DNA from 3 places in the Kitasatospora sp. NPDC005751 genome. Region 2 is predicted to be linked to each of the others. Evidence: riboswitches for the same ligand, from Rfam matches in the RefSeq annotation. Region 2 holds a riboswitch; each other region holds the start of a gene.

Region 1 (5,564 bases), on a different contig from region 2:
GAGAGGCTCGACCGGCCGCTGCCCGAGGGGGTGCGCCGGCGTGTGGTGGGCCTCGCCGCCGACGCGCTCGGCGGGCTGCCGGTCGCGGAGCTGCCGCAGACGCTGCGCCCGTACGCCAAGTTCACCCCGGCGCGCCGGGCCAAGTACGCCGCCACCGCGCTCGCCGCGGCGCTGGAGTCCGAGCCGGCGTTCCGGGTGCGGATAGCGGAGCGGCTGCGGCTCGGGCAGCCGGACCTGGTCCGGGCGCTGGAGTCGGGCAGCGTGCCGGGCGCGGCCGATCCGATGGACGTGGCGGCCGCCGCCTACCTGGTCCGGCCGGCGGGCTGGAGCCGCCTGGTCGTCGAGGCCGGCGAGGAGGCCGAGCGGGCCGGCGCCGAGGGCGCGGCGGCCGAGGCGGCCCGGCTGGCCGAGAAGCTGCAGGCGGAGCTGGCCGAGGTGCGCGCGGCCGCCCGGGCGGACCTGGACCGGCAGCGGGCCGAGTCGGAGGACGTCCGCAAGGAGGTGGAGTCGCTGCGCAAGAAGGTGCGTTCGCTGGAGAGCGACACCCGGCGGGCCCAGGCCGAGACGCGCCGGGTCACCGGGGAGCTGGAGGCCCTGAAGGCGCAGACGGGCGTCGAGCGCGGCGCCGCCGAGAGCGAGGCGCGGCGGCTGCGGCACCGGATCTCCGAGCTGGAGAACGCCGCCGAGCAGGGCCGCCGTTCGGCCCGCGAGGGGCGCAGCGTCGAGGACATGCGGCTGCGGCTGCTGCTGGACACCGTGCTGCAGTCGGCGCAGGGGCTCCAGCGGGAGCTGGCCCTGCCGGTCTCCCAGATCCGCCCGGCCGACCTGGTCGAGGCGGTGGTGCCGGGTTCGGCCTCGCCGCACGACGTGGCGCGGCGCGGGCTGGCCGAGGACGACCCGGCGCTGCTGGACCAGCTGCTGGCGATCCCGCAGGTCCACCTGGTGGTGGACGGCTACAACGTGACCAAGACCGGCTACCCGGCGCTCCCGCTGGAGCAGCAGCGGATCCGGCTGCTGGGCGGGCTGGCGATGCTGGCCCAACGCACGCAGGCGGAGGTGACCTGCGTGTTCGACGGCCAGGACCTCGACGTGCCGGTGATCCTGGCGCCGCCGCGCGGGGTCCGGGTGCGGTTCAGCCGGACCGGGGAGACCGCCGACGAACTGATCCGCCGCCTGGTGCGGGCCGAGCCGCAGGGCCGGCCGGTGGTGGTGGTCTCCACCGACCGGGAGGTCGCGGAGGGCGTGCGGAAGGCGGGCGCGCGCCCTGTAGCCTCGGTGCTGCTGCTGAACCGACTGGCCCGGCCCTGACCTCGGCCGGGGGTCGGCCGGCAGGGGATGACGCCTGGTCAGCGCCCGGTTTGCGGGGATGTGTGGATCCCGTGAAGTCATGGCGGGGGGCGGGAGTTCACGCCATCGGGGGAGTGGCGCAAAGCGTGGATCTTCACTAGGGTCTGGCGTCAAACCTATTTTCCGGATTCTCACTCGTTCGGGTGAGTCCGTTGGAAGAAGGAGCCGGTCACTTGGCCACCCACCGCCGTCCCAAGCAGTCGAGCCGTGCACGGGTCACCGTGCTGACCGCTGCCGCTGCGACCGCGGTCGCCCTCTCGGCCCAGGTCAGCGCCCACGCCGCGCCCAGCCCGTCCCCCAAGAAGGAGGACGTGAAGGCGCAGGTCGACCAGCTGCAGGAGGAGGCCGAGCAGGCCACCGAGAAGTTCAACGGTGCCAAGGAGCGGGCGGACCAGCTGCGCAAGCAGGCGGACCAGCTCCAGGACCAGGTGGCTCGCGGCCAGGACCAGATGACCCAGCTTCAGGGCGGGCTGGCCGAGGTCGCGGCCGAGCAGTACCGGACCGGCGGCATCGACCCGTCCGTCCAGCTGATGCTCGCCTCCGACCCGTCCGGCTACCTGGACAAGGCCGCCAGCGTCCAGCAGGCCAGCTCCAGCCAGACCGAGGCGCTCAAGGGCCTGCAGGACCAGCAGCGCCGGCTGGACCAGCAGAAGGCCGAGGCGGCCGCCGTCCTCGCCTCGCTGGACAGCACGACCAAGGACCTGAACCAGTCCAAGGCCGAGGTCAACAAGAAGCTCAAGGAAGCCCAGGACCTGCTGAACTCGCTCAGCGCCGCCGACCGGGCCGCGCTGAAGGCCGCCCAGCAGCAGGCCGACCGGGCCTCCCGCGGCAGCGAGCGCACCGACCTGAGCAGCCTCCCGCAGGGCAGCGGCTTCGCCGGGCAGGCCGTCGCCAACGCGATGAGCAAGCAGGGTTCGCCGTACGTCTGGAGCGCGGTCGGCCCGAACTCCTTCGACTGCTCCGGTCTGATGGTCTGGTCGTACGCGAAGGCCGGCGTCTCGCTGCCGCGCACCTCGCAGGCGCAGGCCAACTACGGCTCGAAGGTGGCCTCGCTGGCCGACGCCCAGCCGGGCGACCTCATCATCTACCGCCCGGACCGCAGCCACGTCGGGATGTACATCGGCAACGGGATGGTGGTCCACGCGCCGCACACCGGTGACGTGGTGAAGGTGATGAAGGCCGACGCGATGCCGATCAACGCGATCCGCCGGGTCTGACGGACCGACATGCCCACGGGCCGGGATCCGGCCCTGTGATCCGCGCCACCCCCGGAACCGGGGGTGGCGCCGGTGTCTGCGGCCGCATCATGACAAACGATCAGCTCCATGTGGGCGCGTGATCACACCCGGTCATATTCACAAATGAACTTGGATATTCTTCCGGCATTTTTCTGACAAGGATTTGAACGGATCACGGTTCTGTTACTAGGGTCGTGCCTCGAACCACCGCACAGTCGATCACCCAGCAGGGGTGGCGGCGGAGGTTTACCGCCGAGTTCGTGAAGCAGCGGGGCAGAGCATCTGCCCGTCGGGGAGTCCAGTGGTCGGGGGCGCTGTGGAGCGGAGCCGGGGAACCATGTTCCTCCGGGGTGAATCGGCGCCAGGTCGACCGTCGTGCGGTCGGTGAGGCGTCGTAGGGCACGCTTCCGGCCCGAACCCGTCAGCTCACCCGGTAGGCGGACGTAGGAAGAAGGAGTCCGCCTTCGTGGCGTCCCATCGTCGTCCCAAGCCCGCCGGCCGCGCCCGGGTCTCGATTCTGACCGGTGTCGCCGCCGCGGCGGTCGCGCTCTCCGCGCAGTCCGGCGCCCACGCCGACCCGACGCCGACCAAGGATCAGGTCAAGGAGCAGATCGACCAGCTCAACGAGCAGGCCGAGCAGGCCACCGAGAAGCTCAACGGTGCCCAGGCCAAGCAGCAGGAGCTGCAGAAGCAGGTCGGTGAGCTGCAGGACAAGGTGGCCCGTCAGCAGGCCGCGGTGACCGAGGCCCAGGGCGGTCTCGCCGAGATCGCCGGCGAGCAGTACCGCAACGGCGGCATATCGCCGACCGTGCAGCTGATGCTCTCGTCCAGCCCGGACAGCTTCCTCAGCCAGGCCGGCGCCATCAACCAGGCCGGCAGCACGCAGTCCGGTGCGCTGAAGGACCTCCAGGAGCAGCAGCGCAGGCTCGACCAGGACCGCAACGAGGCCCAGGGCAAGCTCGGCGAGCTCGAAGCCACCACCCAGCAGCTGAAGGCCTCCAAGGAGGAGGTCCAGGGCAAGCTGGCCAAGGCCCAGGACCTGTACAACTCGCTGTCCGAGCAGGAGCGCCAGGCGATGCGCGCGGCCGAGGAGAAGGCCGCCGCCGAGGCGAAGGCCAAGGCGGACGCCGCCAAGGCCGAGGCCAAGGCCAAGGCGGACGCCGACCGCGCCTCCCGCGACAACACCCGCGACCAGCTGCCCACCCCGTCGGCGCCGGCCGCCAAGCCCGCCGCCGCGGCCGCCGCGCCGTCCGCGCCCGCCGCCAACGGCTCGCGCGCCGCCGCCGCGATCGCCGCCGCGGAGAGCAAGCTGGGCGCCCCGTACGTCTACGGCGCGGCCGGTCCGAGCTCCTTCGACTGCTCCGGCCTGACCAGCTGGGCCTACGCCCAGGCGGACGTGTCGCTGCCGCGTACCTCGCAGTCCCAGGCCACCGCCGGTACCAACGTGGGCACCAACATCGCCAACGCCCAGCCCGGCGACCTGATCATCTACCGTGCCGACCGCAGCCACGTCGCGCTCTACGTCGGCGGCGGCCAGGTCATCCACGCGCCGAAGCCCGGCGCGAACGTCCGGTACGAGACCGCCAGCATGCTGCCGATCTCGGCCATCGTGCGCGTCTGATCCGACGTCTGCTCCCGCAGGCCCGGTCTCCCCTCGCGGGAGGCCGGGCCTGCGGCTTTCGTGCTGGACCGTGCTGATGTCCGATTGCGGGTCAAATATTCGGGTTGGGAGGGGTTTGGACTCGCTCGCCCGGACTCGCTAACGTCTGCCACCGGACTCCCGCTCGACAGCCGCCCGCACCGGTGCGGCGGCGGGGCCGGGTCGCAGGATCGGAGTTACCGTCGTATGGCCGTGCACCGCCGTTCCCCCCTGCCGGGCGCGTTCGCCCGTGCGCTGGTGCTGACCGCCGCGGCCACCACCGCGCTGGGGGTGGCCACGGGGGGTGCCGCCCAGGCCGCCCCGGGCACGCCGGACGGGCCGTCGAACCGCAAGGACGTCAAGGCGCAGGTGGAACAGCTGTACGACGAGGCCGAGCAGGCCTCGGAGAAGTACAACGCCGCACTGGACGTCCAGCAGCGCCTCCAGCACGAGACCGGCACGCTCCAGCAGCAGGTCGCCGTCGCCCAGGGCGAGCTCAACGAGCTCCGCGGCGACCTCGCCACCGTGGCCGGCGCCGAGTACCGGGGCGGCGGGATGGCGCAGACCGTCCAGCTGATGCTCTCCACCGACCCGGAGGGCTACCTCTCCAAGGCCCGCAGCCTGGACCAGGCCGCCGAGCGGCAGAACGAGACGCTGCACGAGGTGGTGGCCCGTCAGCGCCGGCTCGACCAGCGCCGGTCGGAGGCCTCGATGAAGCTCTCCGAGCTGGAGGAGACCCGCCGGGCCCTGGCCGAGAGCAAGCAGCAGATCCAGCAGCGGCTGGCCAAGGCGCAGCGGCTGCTCAACAGCCTGGGGGCGGGCGAGCGGGCCCGGATGGTGGCCCAGGACGCCCGCGAGGCCGAGCAGCGGGCCACCCGCGGCACCGACCGCCTCGACCTGGGCACGGCCCCGCCCGCCTCCGAACGCGGCGCGGCCGCGCTGGCCGCCGCCGTGCGGATGATCGGTTCGCCCTATGTGTACGGATCCGCCGGGCCCCGCGCGTTCGACTGTTCCGGTCTGATGTACTGGAGCTGGCGGCAGGCCGGAGTGACCCTGCCGCGCACCTCGCAGGCCCAGGCGTACGCCGGCCGGCGGGTCAGCATCTCCGACGCGCGACCGGGAGACCTGGTGATCTTCTACCGGGACAGGCACCACGTCGGCATGTACGCCGGCGGCGGGGTGATCGTGCACGCCCCCTACCCGGGCGCCAAGGTCCGCTACGAGAGCGTCAACGCGATGCCCGTCGCGGAGGTGATCCGGCTCTGAGCCGGCCCGTCCCGACCCCTCCCGCCGACGCCGTGACACGCCGCCGCGCACTGTCCCGGCGCGGGGCCCTGCTG
Region 2 (5,564 bases):
CACGCTGTTCAGCGTGGAGGGCGGGCACGCGGCGGCCGGCGCACTGCTCGACAAGGGCTGTACGGCGATCGTCTGCGGCAGCGACATGATGGCGCTCGGGGCGATCCGCGCGGTGCGCCAGCGGGGGCTGTCCGTGCCGCAGGACGTCTCGGTGGTCGGGTTCGACGACTCGCCGCTGATAGCTTTCACCGAGCCGCCGCTGACCACCATCCGCCAGCCGGTCGAGGCGATGGCCACCGCCGCCGTCGACGCCCTGCTGGAGGAGGTCGGCGCGAACGCCGCCCAGCGCGGTGAGTTCATGTTCCAGCCGGAGCTGGTGATGCGCGGTTCCACGGGCGCCCGCGCCCGCTGAGACGACGACCGGGGCCCCGGAGGACGATCCAGTCCTCCGGGGCCCCGTCCTGTCCGCCCTCAGCCCTCCTGCGCGGTCGGGCGCTGCTGTCCGGTCCGCTGCCCGTCGGCGGCCTCGCCGGTCCGGCTCTCGGTGCGCCGCCCCCGGGCGAGGTAGTCGCGCAGGATCAGCTCCACGGCGTCCTGCGGGTTCCTGGTGCCGGAGAGCATCATCGCGTCGATCGCGAGATTGGCGTCGAGCGTGACGGTGACCTGGGCCATGTGACTCCTCCTCGGGTGCAGAGCAGCAGCATGCCCGCCGGGCCCGGGTTCGGCCATGCCCGGGCCCGGGCCCGGGCCGTCCCGCGCGCGGGCGTGCCGGAGCCCCCGGGGAGGAGCGACCAGACTCTCCCCGGGGGCTGCGGCGGGTGGCGCGGACCGCGTGCGGACCGCGGGCGGGATCAGACCCGGCCGGCGAAGTCCGGGGCCCAGTTGGCGATGGTCTGGGTCCGCACGCCCACGCTCGGGTTGGCGGCCTCGACGTACTTGCCGTCGCCGATGTAGAGCGCGACGTGGTAGACGCCCGAGTCCTGGCCGTTGTTGGACCAGAACAGCAGGTCGCCGGCCTTGAGGGCGTCCAGCGAGACGTGGGTGCTGGCGGCGGCCTGGTCGGCGGCGACCCGCGGGACGGAGACGCCCGCGGCGCGCAGTGCGGCCTGGGTCAGGCCGGAGCAGTCCCAACCGCCGTTGCCGGTGCCGCCGTAGACGTAGGCCTGGCCGACCTTCGACTGGGCGAAGGAGACCGCGGCGGCCATGCTGCCGGTGGCGGCCTGGGCCGGCGCCTCGGCCGACGCCTGGGCGGCGGGCTTGGCGGCCGGAGCCTGGGTCTGCGCGGCCGGCTTGGTGGCGGTCGCGGTGGAGCCGTCGGCCTTGCCGGTGGCGCCCGAGGAGCGGTTGAACCAGTCGAAGCCCTGGCCGGACTCGTCCGAGGCCCGGGTCTTCGCGCGGTCGCCCAGGCTCAGGTGCTGGCCCGGGTAGATGACGTGCGGGCCGTCGCCGAGGGTGCCGCGGTTGAGCTCGTAGAGCCGCTCCCAGCCGCCCTGGACGTTGTTCTTGTCGGCGATCGAGGAGAGCCAGTCGCCCGCGACCACGGTGTAGTCGGAGGAGGCCTGCGCGTCCTGACGGTACTGCTGCCAGTTCCGGCCCTGCGACTGCTGGGCGGAGTCGGCGGCCGGGGTCTCGGCGGCCTTCGGGGCGGCCTTGGGCGCGGCCGGCTTGGCGGCGGGGGCGGGGGTCTGCGCCGGGGCCGGGGTGGCCTTCGGGGCGGCCGGCTTGGCGGCGGTCGCGGTGTCGACGGCGGCCGGGGTGCCGCCCTTGGTCAGACCGGCCTGGACGGAGCAGACGGGCCAGGCGCCGGGGCCCTGGACGGCGAGCACCTTCTCGGCGACCGCGATCTGCTGGTCCTTGGTGGCGAGGTCGGCACGCGCGGCGTAGCTGGTGCCGCCGAACGCCGCCCAGGTGGAGTTGGTGAACTGGAGGCCGCCGTAGAAACCGTTGCCGGTGTTGATGCTCCAGTTGCCGGTGCTCTCGCACTGGGCGACCTTGTCCCAGGTGGCGACGGAGGCGGCCGAGGCGGAGCCGGCGGTGAGGCAGGGGACGGTGAGGCCGATGCCGACGACGCCGAGGGTGGCGATCGCTCGGCGGGTGCGGCCGGACAGGCGGGTGCCGTTGGTGGGCAGCATGGTGACGCGGTCCTCTCCCACGCCTGCGAGGTGAGCTGTCGGATTCGGGCTGGAGTTGCCCGGCCGCGCTGTGGACGCGGCTTCACCCCTAGCCCCGAACCGGTACGAACCGGTCCCGGGCGACTTACCTGTGGTTCCCCCGCTCCTGCCGTGGTGCGTTCTGCGCTGCCAGCGCACCCGACGGCAGGACTCGGCGTTGCGGGTGGGCTGGGTCCGTGTGGCCACGAACGGGGAGCACGTTAAGCAGACTTAAGTTCATACCGCAAACATGTGTGACGGTCATCACAGTTTATGAGGAGCGTGCTGAATGGCTGTCCACCATGATCAGAAATGACCGATTTCGAGCAACGCCCGTCGGAGTCACGGCAACTGCCTATGCTTCAGGGCATCAGGACCGACGCGGCCGTCTGGGGGGAGGGCTTCGCAGCGATGGCGATGGACGAGGGTCCGGAGGCCGGCGCGCCGGCCGAGCGGCCGCGTGGAACGCACCGCCGGGCAAAACACCGCAGAGCGGACATCCCGCCCGCCGAGCCCCGAACTCCCCTGCCCCGGCGGACGATGCTGCGCTGGCTCGCCGTCGGCACGGTCTTCGCGGCGGTCGGCGGCGAGGAGGCACTGCGGCGCTCCCTGGACGGCCGCTCCGCGCCCGTCGCCGCCGCGGAGGACCCCGCCACGGGGCCGGGAGCGGCCGACCCGGCCGCGGAGCACCGGCACGGCGCCCCCGCCGAGGGGACGGGCGCGCCCGGGCAGCCCACCGCCGGAGCCGCCCCCGCACCCACCCCCGACCAGGGCGGCCGCCCCTGGTCGGACCCGGCCGGCTGGGGCGGCCGGGTACCCGGACCGCAGAGCGCCGTCCGGATCACCGACCGGGTGCTGCTCGACACCGACGCCGCGATCGGCTCGCTGCTGGTCGAGCCGGGCGGTGCGCTCACCTTCGCCGCCGACCGCAGCCTCACCCTCGCCGCCGCGGGCAACGTCGAGATCCGCGGCACCCTCGCGCTCGCCCCCGAGGGCGCCGCCGTGCACACCGTGCGCTTCCCCGCCGTCGACGAGCGGCGCTTCCGGGGGGACGGCATGAAGGTGGTCGACACCGACGTCGGCCTCTGGGTCACCGGCGCCGGGTACCTGCGGCTGGACGGCGCGGCCAAGACCGCCTGGGTACGCGCTGACCGGGCGCTCGAGGCGGGCGACACCACCGTCAGCCTGGCCGCGCCGCCCACCGGTTGGCTGCCCGGCGACGAACTGGCCGTCACCCCGACCGGCCCGCCCGGCGAGGACGGCTTCTCCACCCGCTACGACCTCGCCGTCGTCCGGTCCGTCAGCGGATCCACCGTCACCCTGGAGGCGCCGCTGACGTACGCGCACCCCCGGGTCGGCGCCGGAGGGGGCGTCACGGTCGGCGCCGAGGTGCTCAACCTGACCCGCAGCGTGCGGATCGAGGGCACCGCCGAGGGCCGCGCCCACGTCCACCTCACCACCTCCCGCCGGGCCGACCTGCGGCACGCGGCGCTGCGCTGGGTCGGCCCGCGCACCGACACCGCGGAGTCCTGGAAGGGCCCGGACGGCAGCGCCCCGGTGACCGCCCCGGTGCTCGGCCGGTACGGGCTGCACTTCCACATGCTGGGCGACACCACCCGGGGCACCGTCGTCGAGGGCCTGGTGGTCCGCGACGCGGGGAGCCACGCCTTCGTCCCGCACGCCAGCCACGGCATCACCTTCCGCAGCTGCATCAGCCACGACACCTGGGAGGACGCCTACTGGTGGGACGGCCCGCCGGACACCCGCACCCCGCAGCAGCCCTCCGACGACATCGTCTACGAGTCCTGCGTCGCCTCCCGCACGCGGCTGGAGCCCAACCCGCGGGCCTACCGGCTGACCGGCTTCAACCTCGGCGCCGGCACCGGTGGCAAGGCGCTGGACTGCGTGGCCGTCGGCGTCCAGGGGGCCGACGGCGCCTCCGGCTTCGAGTGGCCGGAGAACAGCGAGGGGGTCTGGACGTTCCAGCGCTGCCTGGCCCACAACAACCTGCGGGACGGCATCTTCGTCTGGCTGAACGCCCAGCAGCACCACGTGGTCACCGAGTTCGCGGCCTACCACAACGGCGGGTGGGGCATCGAGCACGGCGCCTACCTCAACGACTTCGACTACACCGCGAGCGTGCTGTACGGCAATGGCGGCGGGGGAGTGGCGCTGCACTCGCTCGGCCGGGACAAGGGGACCCTCTTTGACGGCCTGCTGATCGACGCCGCCGGGCAGAGCGACTACGGCGTCTCCACCGCACGCCACGAACTCGCCGGGGAGGCGGTCACCTTCAGCCGCAGCCGGTTCACCGGCCACCGCCGGGCCGGGATCGCCTTCCGGGCCACCCCGGACGGCAAGCCGGACGACATCCTCGTCCTGGACTGCGAGTTCGACGGCAACGAGCTCTGGATGGACCCGGAGTCCGCGCCGCCGAAGAACATCCTGCTGCGCCGGGCGGGGCAGACCGAGGTGCTCCAGGTGCGCAAGGCGGACGGTGGCGGCGGGCGGTCGCCGTGGAACGCCACCGGCGTGCCGGTGGCCGCCTTCGCCGCGCAGTCCCGGCCGGTGCAGCTCCCGGCGCTGCGGCTCAAGGACGCGGCGGCGGCCACCGGCCGGGTGGGCGGGCGGACCTGAGGCGGGCCTGAGGCCGGCCGGGGCCCGCCGGGGCCCGCACCGACGCGCCGCGGACCGGTACGGCGCGGGCCCGTACGGAGAGGGGCCGGTGCGGCGGGGACACGTACGGCGGGGGGTACGGCGAGGGCCCGGAGCGGGTGCGCTCCGGGCCCTTCGGCGTTCGGGGTCCGCTACTCGGCGGCGGGCTCCCCGGCCTCCTGGGCAGCGGCCTCCTCGGCGGCGGCCTGCGCGGCGAACGCCTCGGGGGCGACGGCCGGCAGCACGGCGAGGTAGGTGGCGGCGATCAGCTGGCCCACCGTGGGGTAGGCGCCGAGCGGCGCGGCGCTCGGGCAGCCGGTCTCCTCGGCGGCCGTGGCGAGCAGCTCGGAGTCGGCCTCCGGGCCGATCACCAGCGGGGCCAGCGCGGGGCGCTGGGAGCCGGTCTCCTTGAGGTGCGCGACGGCGGCGGCCACCGAGCCGGGCACGTCGAGCGCGGCGGGCACGACCGGCACCGCGAGGCGGGCGGCCAGCAGCACACCGGTGATCCCGGCCGCCGCGGCGGCCTCCTCGCCACCGACGGTGGTGAGGACGACGCCGTCCGCGGCCGTCGCGATGGCGAACAGCCGGGCGCGGTCGGCGCGGGCCAGCCCCGCCTCGGAGAGCCGGACGTGGACGGCCTCGGCGAGCAGCGGGTGCGGGCCGAGGACATCGGTGACGTGGGCACCGTACTCGGCGGCCAGCGCGTGCAGTTCGGTCAGGAAACCGTGCGGGCCGGGGACCAGCGGCACCACGACCGGGGCGGGCAGGCCCGACTCGGCGGCGTGCGCCAGCAGTTCGGCGACGGAGTACTCGTCACGG
Region 3 (5,564 bases), on a different contig from region 2:
AGACGCCGCTGAACGCCGCGTAGACGCAGAGGGTGACCAGGTTCACCGCGGTGAACAGGCGGGAGGAGAAGAGGCCGAGCGGCAGCATCGGCTCCGGGACGCGGCGTTCGACCACCACGAAGGCCGTGCCCAGCAGCAGGCCGGCCGCGCCGGACACCCACACCACGGCCGAGAGCCCGTCGCCCGCCGCGGTCAGCGCGTAGGTGACCGAGCCCAGCGCGAGCGCGGCCAGCGCCGCGCCGAGGACGTCGAACCGGCCGGTCGCGCTCTCGTCCCGGCTCTCCGGGACGTGCCGGGAGGCCACCGCGACCACCAGGGCGGCGAGCGGGACGTTCAACAGGAAGATCCACCGCCAGCCGGGGCCGTCCACCAGCCAGCCGCCGAGGAACGGGCCGATCGCGGCGGACACCCCGCCGAGGCCGGACCAGAGGCCGACCGCCGCCGAGCGGTCGTCAGGGTGGAACACCGCCTGGAGCATCGCCAGCGAGCCGGGGGTGAGCAGCGCCCCGCCGACGCCCTGCACCGCACGGGCGGCGACCAGCACCTCGATGGTGGGGGCCGCGGCGCAGGCCGCCGAGGCGGCGGCGAACCAGAGCACGCCGATCAGGAAGACGCGGCGCCGGCCGTAGCGGTCACCGAGCGCGCCGCCGAGCAGGATCAGGCCGGCCAGGGTGAGCAGATAGGCGTTGAGCGTCCATTGCAGGGCGGCGAGCGGAGCGCCGAGATCGGTGCCGATCCGGGGCAGTGCGACGTTGACGACGGTGCCGTCGAGCATCGCCATGCTGGAGCCGAGCACCGTCGCCAGTAGTACCCAGCGGCCCTGCGCGGTGCCCAGGCGCAGGGTGCCGGCCTCGGAGGTGGCCACCGCCTGATCCTGCGCTCCGGGAGGCGACGTGACAAGGGTCACCGGGGGTGTGTCGGCGGATGGCTTTCCGTAGGTGATCGCATGCGTACGGACACCGAAATCGGCGGAGCGTCGTGGATCAGTGGCACGCGGTGAATCGATTGTGCACATACTGTGCAGCCGATCATTCGGAGTGTCACGGCCTTCCCGGTAGTGGTTGTCGATTCAAGAGATCGACATTGCTTCGCCCGGGCGGATGAGTTTTAGTTCAGCGACCGCCCGGCATTGGACCGGGTGGCCACCGGGTGGAACGCCTAGTCCTGCCGCTGCCCGGTGGTACGAACCGAACTCTGTACGGCAGGAGCGGGGGACCCAAAGGTAAGTCGCCGGACCGGAATTCACGGTCCGGCTTGGGGTGAAGCCGCGCTATGCGGCCGGGCAACTCCAGCCCGAACCCGACAGCTCACCTCGCAGGCGTCGGAGAGGACAGTTCGCCATGCCCGCACAGGCTCGTCGTATCACCCTGCCCCGCGCCGCCCGCATCGGCATCGCCACCGCCGTGACCGGCGCCGCTTTCGCCCTCCCGCTGGTGACCACCATCAGCGCCCAGGCCCACACCGCTCCGGCCGCCAAGCCCGCGCAGACCTCCACCTGGACCGGCGCCACCAGCGTCGACGCCGCGCCGGCCGCTGCCGCCAAGCCGGCCGCCGAGGCCGCCAAGCCGGCCGCCGCGCCGGCCGAGGAGAGCTACAAGGTCGTCGGCGGGGACACCCTGTCGAAGATCGCCGACGCCAAGCAGGTCGAGGGTGGCTGGAAGGCCCTCTACGACCACAACCGCTCGGTCGTCGGTGCCAACCCGAACCTCATCTTCCCGGGTCAGCAGCTCGCGCTGGGTGCCAAGGCCGCCGCCGCTCCGGCTGCCGCCGAGGCCGCCAAGCCCGCCGCCCCGGCCGCCAAGCCGCAGGTCTCGCAGGACGCGCAGAAGCCGGCTGCCCAGCACGCCGCCCCGAAGCCGGTCCAGGCCGCCAAGCCCGCCGAGGCCCCGGCTGCCAAGCCGGCCGCCCCCGCCGCCAAGCCGGCCGCCCCCGCCGCGAAGCCGGCCGCTCCGGCCGCTCCCGCCGCGCCGGCCGCCGTGGCCAGCACCTCGGGCTTCGTCGCCCCCCTCGCCAACCCGAAGCTCGGCACCGCCTACGGCGTGGCCGGCTCGATGTGGGCCTCCGGTCACCACACCGGTGCCGACTTCGTCGCCTCCACCGGCACCCCGCTGCGCGCCGTCGGCGCCGGCACCGTGGTGAAGGCCGGCAACGGCGGCGCCTACGGCAACGAGGTCGAGATCAAGCTCGCCGACGGCCACTACGCCGAGTACGCGCACCTGTCCTCGATCGGTGTGAAGATCGGTCAGACCGTCACCGCCGGCCAGCAGATCGGCCTCTCGGGTGCCACCGGCAACGTGACCGGCCCGCACCTGCACTTCGAGATCCGCACCGGCTCGGAGTACGGCTCGGACATCGACCCGATCGCCTACCTGCGGGCGCACGGCGTCTCCCTCTGACCTGAGGTCGGACTTCCGCTGGGTGCGGGGCGTACGACCTCCCGGGATGGTCATGTCGGGTGACCGCTCGACCGGGTGGTCGCCGCACCGTCAGCGGATCATGGGCGCGGGACACGCCCTGGCCGGCCCGGCTCGCGAATTTCCTTCGCGAGCCGGGCCGGCCTTTTTCGTGCCCTTCTGACAGGCAGGTGCCCCCCCACGATCAGGGTTTCCATCCGGCGCTTCCGAGTGGTCGGTTCCGTCGTGCGGAAGGCCTTCCGAAAGCCTTTCCGGAAAGCCTTCCTGGGGGGCCTTCCGGGATGTGCCGACGGCCCGTCCGCGGTCGGACGGGCCGTCAATTCTCGGTCGGCGGTCGCGGTGAAAGGAATGGGCTGCCCCGGCGGGGGTCAGGACCGGTGGGCGGGCAGGTCGCTGTTGGCGGCGGTCAGCAGCTGGTGCACGCGGTGGCCGAACTCGTCCGCGTCGCGGGCCGGCTCGGGGAAGACCAGGCGGACGTCGCGGTGGCCGTAGGGGTGGTCCAGGCGGAGCACCAGGCCGTGCCGGTCGAGGGCCAGCGGGCGGACGTCGGGGTGTCCGACGAGCAACTCGCGGTCCAGCAGCCGGGTGAGCACGGCGAGGGCGTCCGGGTGGTCGTCGGCGAGGTGGGTGAGCATCGCCGCCTCGAAGCGCGCCAGCGGGTCGGGCGCGGCCAGGGCGAGGTCGGCGCCGGTGAGGGCGGTGGTGCCGTACGGGGTGGAGAGGACGGCGTGTGCGACGTCCAGCCGCAGGTGGACGCTGAGGCCGTCGTCGGCGAGGTGGGCGAGGTGCAGCCGGCCGGCCAGGGTGAGACGGCCGCGGACGCGGTCGCGGACGGCGACCGGGGCGATGTCGGTGAGGTCCAGGACGACGGCCAGACCGTCCTGCTCGCGGGTCACGGCGAGGGTGAGCGGCGAGTCGAGCGGTGCGCCCAGGCGCAGCCGGGAGCCGTGTACCGAGACCGGGGTGTCCAGGTCGTGGTACTCGCCGCAGGCCCGGATCACCACGGAGGAGGTGGCGCTGAGCAGGCTGCAGACCCGTTCGGCGGCGGTGGGTTCGGGCGCCTCGACGTCGACGGGACTGGGGCTCATGACGACCTCCGTTAGTTAGGTGAGGCTAACCTAATCACTTCGCCAGGGGAGGGCAAGGTGTGCGCGGGTGGTTCGCGGGTCGCGCTGGAGGGTGCGCGGGTGCAAGGGATTGCAGGTGGAGATAGCGAGCGCTTGCAAGTATCCGGCGCTCGGTCGTATTGTCGACGCTGGTAGTTGCACACGCAATCTTCTGTACGCTTCTGTACGCTCTGGAAAGCGGTCCCCTCATGCCCCTCGCGCTCCTGGCGCTGGCGATCAGCGCCTTCGGCATCGGCACCACCGAGTTCGTGATCATGGGCCTGCTGCCCGAGGTCGCCGGCGACTTCTCGGTGTCCATCCCCACCGCCGGCCTGCTCATCTCCGGCTACGCACTCGGTGTCGTGATCGGCGGCCCGCTGCTCACCGTCCTCGGCACCCGGATCCCCCGCAAGGGGATGCTGCTGATGCTGATGGGCCTGTTCATCGCCGGCAACCTGGTCTCCGCCGTCGCGCCCGCCTTCGGTCTGCTGCTGGTCGGCCGGGTGCTCGCGGCCTTCGCGCACGGCGCCTTCTTCGGCATCGGCTCGGTGGTCGCCGCCGACCTCGTCGCCCCGCACAAGCGGGCCGGCGCCATTGCCCTGATGTTCACCGGGCTCACCGCCGCCAACGTGCTCGGCGTGCCGATGGGCACCCTGCTCGGCCAGCACTTCGGCTGGCGCTCCACCTTCTACGTGGTCGCGGCGCTCGGCGCGATCGGCTTCGCCGGCATCGCGGCCCTGGTGCCCGTCCAGCCGCGCGCCGAGGACACCCGGCTCGGCCCGGAGCTGGCCGTCTTCCGCAAGCCGCAGATCTGGCTCGCGCTGAGCATGACGGTGCTCGGCTGGGGCGGCATCTTCGCGATGTTCACCTACATCACGCCGATGATGACCGAGATGGCGGGCTTCGCCCCCTCCAGCGTGACCTGGCTGCTCTTCCTGTTCGGCGTCGGCCTGTTCATCGGCAACCTGCTCGGCGGCTGGTTCGCCGACCGCGCGCTGATGCGGAGCCTGTACGTGATCCTGGCGGTGCTGGCGGTGCTGCTCTTCGCCTTCACCCTCGCCTCGCACAGCAGGGTCGGCGCGATCGTCGCCATTCCGCTGATCGGCGTGTTCGGCTTCGCGACCGTCGCACCGCTGCAGAAGCGGGTGATGGACCAGGCCGCCGGCGCGCCCACGCTGGCCTCGGCCGCCAACATCGCGGCCTTCAACCTGGGCAACGCGCTCGCCGCCTGGCTCGGCGGGCTGGTCATCTCGTCCGGGCTCGGCTACGACGCGCCGAACTGGGTGGGCGGGCTGATGGCCGCCGCCGCCCTGGGGGTCGCGCTGCTCTCCGGCGCGCTGGAGCGGCGGGGGGCCGGCGCCGGTGGCAGGGTCGTGGCGCGCGGTGGAGCGGCCGCCGAGGAGGCGGTCACCGCCGGGCGGTGAGCGCGGACCGCGTGGGGCCCGGACACTCGTCCGGGCCCCACGCGTCGTGTCGAGGCTGGTCAGCCGAGCACGGCTCGCGCGTCTCGGTGGCCGGTCAGCCGATCACGGCCTGTGCGTCTCGGTGGCCGGTCAGCCGATCACGGCCTGTGCGTCGATCTCGACCAGCATCGGCTCCTGCGGCAGCTCGACGAAGATCGTGGTGCGGCAGGGCTTCACGCCGCCCGGCGCGATGTTCTCCTCGATGAACGCGGCGTAGACCTCGTTCATCAGCGGGAAGTCGGCCCGCTTGGTCAGGTAGACGCGGAACATCACCACGTCCTCGATGGTGGCGCCGCCGGCCTCCACGATCGCCTTGACGTTCTCCAGCGTGCGGCGGGTCTGCGCCTTCACGTCGCCGTGGTGCAGGTACTCGCCGGTGGCCGGGTCCTGCGGGCCCTGGCCGGAGACCTGGAGGATGGGGCCCTTGCGGACGCCCTGGGAGAACATCCAGGCCGGGGCGGGGGCGCCGTCGGTGCGGATCTCGGTCTTGTCGCTCTGGTCGCTCATGGGCTTCCTCGGTTGGTGGTGGCGGGTCGGCTGGTCCGGGGCCGGCGGGGCCGGCCGGTTCGGCGGGTCAGCCG

Evidence for each region. Region 2 has a riboswitch for cyclic di-AMP ahead of ABZ497_RS19645 (transglycosylase family protein). Riboswitches for the same ligand answer to the same signal wherever they lie in the genome.
Region 1: another riboswitch for cyclic di-AMP. It lies ahead of ABZ497_RS01335 (NlpC/P60 family protein); the one in region 2 lies ahead of ABZ497_RS19645 (transglycosylase family protein).
Region 3: another riboswitch for cyclic di-AMP. It lies ahead of ABZ497_RS18320 (LysM peptidoglycan-binding domain-containing M23 family metallopeptidase); the one in region 2 lies ahead of ABZ497_RS19645 (transglycosylase family protein).

Annotation. Positions count from the first base shown of each region.
Region 1 is NZ_JBEXYC010000001.1:296,004-301,567, reverse strand. It holds gene ABZ497_RS01345 (NYN domain-containing protein) at 1-1,308, shown strand, start outside; gene ABZ497_RS01340 (NlpC/P60 family protein) at 1,521-2,564, shown strand; cyclic di-AMP (ydaO/yuaA leader) riboswitch at 2,888-3,041, shown strand; gene ABZ497_RS01335 (NlpC/P60 family protein) at 3,052-4,206, shown strand; gene ABZ497_RS01330 (NlpC/P60 family protein) at 4,432-5,490, shown strand; gene ABZ497_RS01325 (hypothetical protein) at 5,523-5,564, shown strand, end outside.
Region 2 is NZ_JBEXYC010000020.1:14,504-20,067, reverse strand. It holds gene ABZ497_RS19655 (LacI family DNA-binding transcriptional regulator) at 1-352, shown strand, start outside; gene ABZ497_RS19650 (hypothetical protein) at 412-612, opposite strand; gene ABZ497_RS19645 (transglycosylase family protein) at 792-2,093, opposite strand; cyclic di-AMP (ydaO/yuaA leader) riboswitch at 2,080-2,238, opposite strand; gene ABZ497_RS19640 (hypothetical protein) at 2,448-4,727, shown strand; gene ABZ497_RS19635 (hypothetical protein) at 4,898-5,564, opposite strand, start outside.
Region 3 is NZ_JBEXYC010000017.1:100,783-106,346, reverse strand. It holds gene ABZ497_RS18325 (MFS transporter) at 1-865, opposite strand, end outside; cyclic di-AMP (ydaO/yuaA leader) riboswitch at 1,176-1,336, shown strand; gene ABZ497_RS18320 (LysM peptidoglycan-binding domain-containing M23 family metallopeptidase) at 1,341-2,396, shown strand; gene ABZ497_RS18315 (DUF2470 domain-containing protein) at 2,783-3,502, opposite strand; gene ABZ497_RS18310 (MFS transporter) at 3,730-4,944, shown strand; gene ABZ497_RS18305 (RidA family protein) at 5,074-5,490, opposite strand; gene ABZ497_RS18300 (IclR family transcriptional regulator) at 5,558-5,564, opposite strand, start outside.